DNA from 2 places in the Sulfitobacter indolifex genome. Region 1 is predicted to be linked to the other one. Evidence: riboswitches for the same ligand, from Rfam matches in the RefSeq annotation. Region 1 holds a riboswitch; the other holds the start of a gene.
The links. Region 1 has a riboswitch for thiamine pyrophosphate ahead of thiB (thiamine ABC transporter substrate binding subunit). Riboswitches for the same ligand answer to the same signal wherever they lie in the genome.
Positions count from the first base shown of each region.

Region 2: it holds a riboswitch for thiamine pyrophosphate, as region 1 does, so the genes downstream of both, thiD (bifunctional hydroxymethylpyrimidine kinase/phosphomethylpyrimidine kinase) here and thiB (thiamine ABC transporter substrate binding subunit) in region 1, are expected to answer to the same signal.

Region 1 is NZ_CP084951.1:203,711-207,505, forward strand. It holds gene DSM14862_RS00955 (DMT family transporter) at 1-75, opposite strand, end outside; gene aroC (chorismate synthase) at 100-1,209, opposite strand; TPP riboswitch at 1,302-1,403, shown strand; gene thiB (thiamine ABC transporter substrate binding subunit) at 1,438-2,415, shown strand; gene DSM14862_RS00970 (thiamine/thiamine pyrophosphate ABC transporter permease ThiP) at 2,391-3,795, shown strand, end outside.
Region 2 is NZ_CP084951.1:1,963,042-1,966,836, forward strand. It holds gene DSM14862_RS09575 (error-prone DNA polymerase) at 1-912, shown strand, start outside; TPP riboswitch at 1,024-1,120, shown strand; gene thiD (bifunctional hydroxymethylpyrimidine kinase/phosphomethylpyrimidine kinase) at 1,187-1,990, shown strand; gene DSM14862_RS09585 (FAD-dependent oxidoreductase) at 1,983-2,963, shown strand; gene thiS (sulfur carrier protein ThiS) at 2,953-3,150, shown strand; gene DSM14862_RS09595 (thiazole synthase) at 3,154-3,795, shown strand, end outside.

The DNA.
Region 1 (3,795 bases):
GGTAAAGAGCAGGATCGCCGTGATCTTCAGTCCGACGCCAAGGGCAGGGCGGGCGGAGAAATCATCGACTTTCATACTCTGGTCCTCATGCCTGCACCCCTATGCTTCGGGGCCGATCCGTCCGCGGTTGGTGCCGATCTGCCCGCGATGTAGCAGCAGGTGATCTAGCACCACGCAGGCCATCATCGCCTCGCCCACCGGCACGGCGCGGATACCGACGCAGGGGTCATGGCGGCCCTTGGTGATGATCTCGGTCTCTTCGCCCTGTTTGGTGATGGTGCGCCGCGTGGTCAGGATGCTGGAGGTCGGTTTGACCGCAAAACGCACGACCACGTCCTGTCCGGTGCTGATACCGCCCAAGATACCGCCCGCGTGGTTAGAGGAATACTCCGGCCCCTCCGGCCCCATGGTGATCTCATCCGCGTTCAACTCGCCCGTCAGCATCGCGGCTGACATGCCCTCGCCGATCTCCACGCCTTTGACGGCATTGATGCTCATCATCGCGGCGGCCAGATCGGTGTCGAGCTTGCCATAGACCGGTGCGCCGAGCCCCGCAGGCACGCCGCGCGCAGTCAATTCGATGATCGCACCCACGCTGCTGCCCGATTTGCGCAGCCCGTCGAGGTAATCGGCCCAGTCGCCTGCCGCCTTGGCGTCGGGCACCCAAAAGGGGTTCTGGTCGATCTGATCCCAGTCGAACGCTTCGCGGTCGATTTTATGAGGGCCCATCTGCACCATATAGCCGGTGATTTGTAGGTTCGGGGCCAGTGCCTTGATCGCCTCGCGCGCCAAGCCACCCGCCGCCACCCGCGCCGCCGTTTCGCGCGCCGAGGAACGGCCACCACCGCGATAGTCGCGGATGCCGTATTTTTGGAAATAGGTGATGTCGGCGTGGCCGGGGCGGAACTTGTCCTTGATGTCGCCGTAGTCTTTGGAGCGTTGATCTGTGTTCTCGATCATCAGCTGGATCGGCGTGCCTGTGGTCACCCCTTCGAAGGTGCCCGAGAGTATCCGCACCTCATCGGCCTCGCGCCGCTGGGTGGTGTATTTGTTCTGGCCGGGTTTGCGCTTGTCCAACCACTGCTGGATCATTGCTTCGTCAATCGGCACACCGGGGGGGCAGCCATCAATCGTGGCGCCAAGGGCGGGCCCGTGGCTCTCGCCCCATGTGGTGACCCGGTAAAGATGGCCAAAGCTGTTGATCGACATGGGCGGACCTCCTGTTGTCAAACCCTTAGCCGGGGCAGCGCCCTGCCTCAAGGGGATTTGCCTTGCCAATTGTACAGGTCCGATCTACCCCTGACGCTACCTCGGGGGGCCTTTGGGCTGAGATGTACGTGTTGTGCGGACCCGTTGAACCTGAACCGGTTAACACCGGCGGAGGGAAGGTCCGGACAGACATCCACCTTTTACCTTTCGCCGCAAAAGGAGGATGCAATGAAGTATCTTACACTTGCTGCGGGCGTCTTGGGCGCATCGGCTGCATGGGCGGAAACGCCTGAATTGACAGTCTATACCTACGACAGTTTCGTCACCGAATGGGGCCCCGGCCCGGCCATCGAAGAGGGTTTTGAGGCGCAGTGCGGCTGCGATTTGAAATTCGTCGGCATGGGCGATGGCGCGGCACTTCTGGCGCGGCTTAAGCTTGAGGGCGCCCGCTCTGACGCGGATATCGTGCTGGGGCTCGACACCAGCCTTGTCGCGGCAGCGAAGGAGACTGAGCTTTTCGCGCCGAGCGAGTTGCAGGCAGAATATGACCTGCCGATCGCTTGGGAAGATAAAGTCTTCGTCCCCTATGACTGGGGCTACTTCGCCTTTGTTCATGGCACCGATCTTGACGCTCCTGCAGATTTCAAAGCGCTCGCCGAGAGTGATTTGAAGATCGTGATCCAAGACCCCCGTTCATCGACCCCCGGTCTGGGTCTGTTGATGTGGGTCAAAGCGGCCTATGGCGATGAGGCCCCCGAGGTCTGGGCAGGGCTGGCGGATAATATCGTGACGGTCACCAAAGGCTGGTCCGAAGCTTACGGTCTGTTCCTCGAAGGCGAAGCCGACATGGTGCTGAGCTACACGACCTCGCCCGCCTATCACCTGATCGCGGAAGAGGATGACAGCAAAACTGCCGCCCTCTTTGACGAAGGCCACTACATGCAGATCGAAGTGGCGGGAAAGCTCGCGGGATCAGATCAGCCCGAACTGGCGGATCAGTTCCTGCAGTACCTCGTGTCCAACGCGGCGCAATCGGTGCTGCCGACGACCAACTGGATGTATCCTGCCGTAACGCCTGAGGGTGGTCTGCCCGAAGGGTTCAAAGGGATGATCCAACCCGGCAAGGCGCTGTTGGTGCCCAATGCCGATGTACCCGCGCTCCGTGAAGAGGCCTTGAACGAATGGCTGACCGCGCTGTCGCGCTAAGCAGCAAGACGGGGCTTTTCGCCGCCGTTCTGGTCGCGGGCCTGATCCTTGCCGCCTTGGTCGCCGTTTTCATGGCGGCCGATGTGGCGGCAGGGCTCGGCGCGGCGGACTGGGCGGCGGTGCGTTTTACTGTCACGCAGGCGGTGTGGTCGGCGGTGCTGTCTGTGCTGCTCGCGGTACCGGTCGCCCGCGCCTTGGCACGGCGGCGGTTTTGGGGGCGTGGGGCGTTGATTACGCTGCTCGGCGCGCCCTTTATTCTGCCAGTCATCGTTGCGGTGTTGGGGTTGCTGACGGTCTTTGGCCGCTCGGGCCTGCTGAACCAATTTGGTGGGGCGCTTGGCCTCCCGCCCGTGTCGATCTACGGGCTGCATGGCGTGGTTCTGGCGCATGTTTTCTTTAATCTTCCGCTGGCGACCCGGCTTTTGCTGCAAGGCTGGCAGAGCATCCCGTCCGAGCGGTTTCGGCTGGCCGGGCAGCTGCAGATGACGCCCCGTGCGGTGTTTCTGGCGCTAGAGTGGCCGATGCTGCGGCAGGTGTTACCTGGGGTGGCGGCGCTGATTTTCGTGATTTGCCTGACGAGTTTTGCCGTGGCGTTGACGCTGGGCGGCGGACCTCGTGCGACGACGATCGAACTGGCGATCTATCAGGCGTTTCGGTTTGATTTTGATCTGGGCCGCGCCGCGCTTTTATCGGTGGTGCAGCTCGCGTTGGCTGGCGCAGCGGCGGTCGCGGCACTTTGGCTGATCCCGCCGATCAGCTTGGGCGGCGGGTTGGACCGCCCTCTGCGCCGGTGGGATGCGCTGGGCGGAGGACAGCGGTTGCTCGACATCACCGTGATTATGCTTGCCGCGCTGTTTTTGCTGCTGCCACTGGGGGCCGTGGTGCTGCGTGGTTTGGCGGGGGTAGGGCAGCTGCCACCCTCGGTTTGGCAGGCCGCGCTGAACAGCATTCTGGTAGCGGGCCTAAGTGTGCTGGTGCTTGCCGTGTTGGCCCTGCCGATGGCGGGGTGGATCGCCACCCGGCGGCGCGGCGGGGTGGAGGCGATTGGCTTGATGGGCCTCGCCGCCTCACCGCTGATGATCGGCACGGGATGGTTCATCATGATCAACCCAGTGCTGGATCCCGCACGGCTGAGCTTGCCGGTCACGGCCTTGGTGAACGCGCTGATGGCGCTGCCCTTCGTGCTGCGTATCCTGGTGCCGCGCCTTCGCGAGACGTTGCAGGATTTTGGCCCGCTGACGCAGACCCTCGGCATGGGTGGCTGGACGCTGTGGCGTCTGCTGGTCCTGCCGCGCTTGCGTCCGCAACTGGGCTTTGCTGCCGGGTTGACGGGGGCGTTGTCGGTGGGTGACCTCGGCGTCATCGCGCTGTTCGCGGATC
Region 2 (3,795 bases), 1.5 Mb from region 1:
CGCGATGCGCGCGAGCATCAGGTTGAGGTGCGCGGCGTGGATGTGAACCTCTCGGATTGGAACTGCACGTTGGAGCCTTGTGGCGAGGGCTTTGCCCTGCGGCTGGGGCTGCGCATGGTGGACGGGTTGCAGGAGAAAGCCGCCGCGCGGATCATGGACCGGCGCGAGACGCCTTATACGGATGTCGAAGACCTCAAGACCCGGGCCGGCCTCGACGCCAAGGCGATCCGCCAATTGGCCGCCGCCGACACGATGCGCAGCATGGGGATCGACCGGCGCCAAGCGCTTTGGCAAAGCCAAGGGCTGCGCGACGCGCCTGCTCTGCCGATCTTTGACCATGCCGAGGCGGCGTCTCAGGGGCCGGAGCCTGAGGTGACGCTCCCGGTGATGCCGAAAGCCGAACAGGTGGTCGCCGATTACCAGACGCTGCGGCTCTCACTTAAAGCGCATCCGATGTCCTTTTACCGCAGCAGCCTTGCCGCGCAGGGGTTTTCCTCGGCCCGCGATTTGGGGCGGATGGGGCATGGACGGCGGGTCAAGCTCGCCGGGCTGGTGCTGGTGCGCCAAAAACCCGGCAGCGCCAAGGGCGTCTGTTTCATCACGCTGGAGGATGAATGCGGGGTCGCGAACCTTGTGATCTGGCCCAATATGTTCAAGCTCTACCGTCCCACGATCATGGCGGCGCGTCTGCTGGTCGTGGAGGGCCGCGTGCAGACCGATGGGCGGGTGATCCATGTGGTGGCCGATCGGTTAGAAGACCGTTCTGACCGGCTGGCGGCGCTGTCGGATGCGCCGATGCCCGGCATCACCACGCGGGGCGATCATCCGACCCATCCGCTGCCCGGTCAGGTGGCGATGCATTCCCATCCCCGCGACGCGCGCGTGATCCCCAAGTCGCGTGATTTTCATTAACAAATCTTCATGCTCTGGATGAAGTAAATCGCGCAAGAAGTTGAAATTCACACGAAACACATAAAGTAACCGTCACCAGTTGACCCCGCGACCCCGCCTCGCTAGCCTGCCCGCAATCCGTTGGGGTGCCGCAAGGCTGAGAGGTGAAAACCGACCCATCGAACCTGATCCGGGTCGTACCGGCGTAGGGAACGGAACCAAGCATCGGCCCCATGCGGCCCGTCGTTTATCCCGTATCCACATGCCCTTGGCCCATCTGACGAATGGGGGCCATATGGCGTTTCAAGCACTGACGATTGCGGGCTCTGACAGTGGCGGCGGGGCAGGCATTCAGGCCGATCTCAAGACCTTCAGCGCGCTTGGCGTTTACGGGGCCAGCGTGCTCACCGCCGTGACGGCGCAGAACACCCGCGCTGTGACCGGGGTCGAGATGATCTCTCCCGCGATGATCCGCGCGCAGATGGCGGCGGTATTCGATGATCTGGCGATTGGCGCGGTCAAGGTTGGCATGTTGGGCGATCCTGAGACAATCAATGCCGTCGCAAACGGGCTCGCCAATTGCCGCGCCCCCGTGGTGCTCGACCCGGTGATGGTGGCGAAATCCGGCGATGCGCTGCTTTCCCCCGAAGCGGTGGCGACCCTGTGCGACCGGATGCTGCCCCTCGCTCATCTGCTGACCCCGAACCTGCCCGAGGCCGCTCGGTTGCTCGACACGCAGGAGGCTACCGATGAAGCCGCCATGCTGGAACAGGGCCGTGCTCTGCTCTCGGCCGGTCCCGGCGCGGTGTTGATGAAGGGGGGGCATGGTACGGGGGAGACCTGTGTGGACCTGCTGATCACCACGGCCGAAACCCTACGCCTCAGCGCCCCCCGCCAGCACACCACGAACACCCACGGTACCGGTTGCACCCTCTCCGCCGCCATTGCCGCAGGTCTGGCGCGGGGGCAGACGCTGCCGCACGCCGTGCAGGCTGCGCACACCTATCTGCAACGCGCCATCGCGGTTGCCGACACCCTCAACATCGGCAGCGGCCACGGCCCGGTGCACCACTTCCACGCGATCTGGCACGATGAGTGACGTCACCGTCATCGGCGGGGGCGTTGCGGGGCTTTGGGCCGCGCGGGCCTGTCTGGCGCAAGGGCTGCGGCCTCGGTTGGTCGACCGCAAAGGCCCGCCCGGCCCGCATGGGTGTTCGTGGTGGGCCGGCGGGATGCTTGCCCCCTTTTGCGAAGGGGCGCTGAGCGAGCCTGCGGTCGTGAGCCATGGGAAGCGTGCCGCTGACATGTGGTCTGAAGTGACCGAGGTGACCCGACGCGGCACGCTGGTCCTTGCCCCCGAACGCGACCGCGCTGAAATCCAGCGTTTCGCGGCCCGAACCGAGGGCCATGCCGCCTGCGATGCGGACGCCATCGCGTCGCTTGAGCCAGACCTTGCCCCCCGCCACCGGCGCGGCCTGTTCTTCACCGACGAAGCGCATCTGAACCCGCGCCAAGCCCTGCATGATCTGACACAGGCGCTCGCTGGCGAGGGCGTGAAGGTCGAGACCACGCCCCTCACCCCATCGGAGGTCGCAGGCCCGGTGATCGACTGCCGTGGCATGGCCGCCAGCGCGGACCTGGCTGGCCTGCGTGCGGTGCGCGGCGAGATGATCCTGCTGCGCGCGCCTGATGTTACGCTCACCCGCCCGATCCGCCTGCTCCATCCGCGTCACCCGCTCTATGTGGTGCCGCGTGGGAGCGGGATATTCATGCTGGGCGCGACCCAGATTGAGAGCGCCAGCCGCGCCAAAATGACCGCGCGCTCGGCGCTGGAACTGCTCTCGGCGGCCTATGCGCTCGACCCGCGCTTTGCCGAAGGGGAGATCGTCGAGATGGGCGCGGACCTGCGCCCGGCTTTTGCCAACAACCTTCCCGGCATCGTGCAACGCAGCGCAGTGCTGCACCTTAACGGATTGTTTCGGCATGGGTTTTTGATGGCACCGGCCTTGGCCGAACAGGCTGCGGCCTTTCTTGCAACAGCGACAACGGGGGATCTATTCCGTGAAAATTGAAGTGAATGGCGAGGCGCGTGAGGTCGCGGCTTCTCAGCTTGATGCGGTCTTGGCGGAGCTTGGCTGGGGCGCGGCGAAAGTCGCCACGGCGCTCAACGGCACTTTCGTCCCCGCAGGCGCGCGGGGCGAGACGATGCTGAACGACGGCGACAGGCTCGAAGTGCTCAGCGCCATGCAGGGGGGCTGAGTGATGCGCGACTTTTACGGCACCACCCTGCCCCTGCCGCTGATGCTGGGCACCGCGCGCTACCCGTCACCGGCGGTGATGGAGGCCGCCTTTCGCCAGAGCGCCGCACCTGTCGCGACCGTTTCACTGCGCCGCGAACAGGGCGCGGGTCAGGCGTTTTGGGACATGGTGCGCGGGCTTGGCGTGCATCTGCTGCCCAATACTGCCGGCTGCCATTCGGCGCGTGAGGCAATCACCACCGCGCAGATGGCGCGGGAGTATTTCCAGACGAATTGGATCAAGCTGGAGGTCATCGGCCATGCCGACACGCTGCAGCCCGATCCCTTCGGGTTGGTCGAGGCCGCCGAAGTGCTCTGTGCCGATGGGTTCGAGGTGTTTCCCTATACGACCGAGGATCAGGTGCTGGCCGCGCGTCTGGTCGATGCGGGATGCCGTGTGCTGATGCCATGGGGCGCGCCGATTGGCTCGGGGCTGGGGCTGAACAATCTCCACGGGCTGCGGAGCTTGCGGGCGGCATTTCCAGATGTGGCAATGGTGATTGACGCAGGTCTCGGCCTGCCCAGCCATGCCGCACAGGCATTGGAGATGGGGTTTGACGCGGTGCTTCTGAACACCGCCGTGGCCGAGGCCGAAGACCCCGCCGCC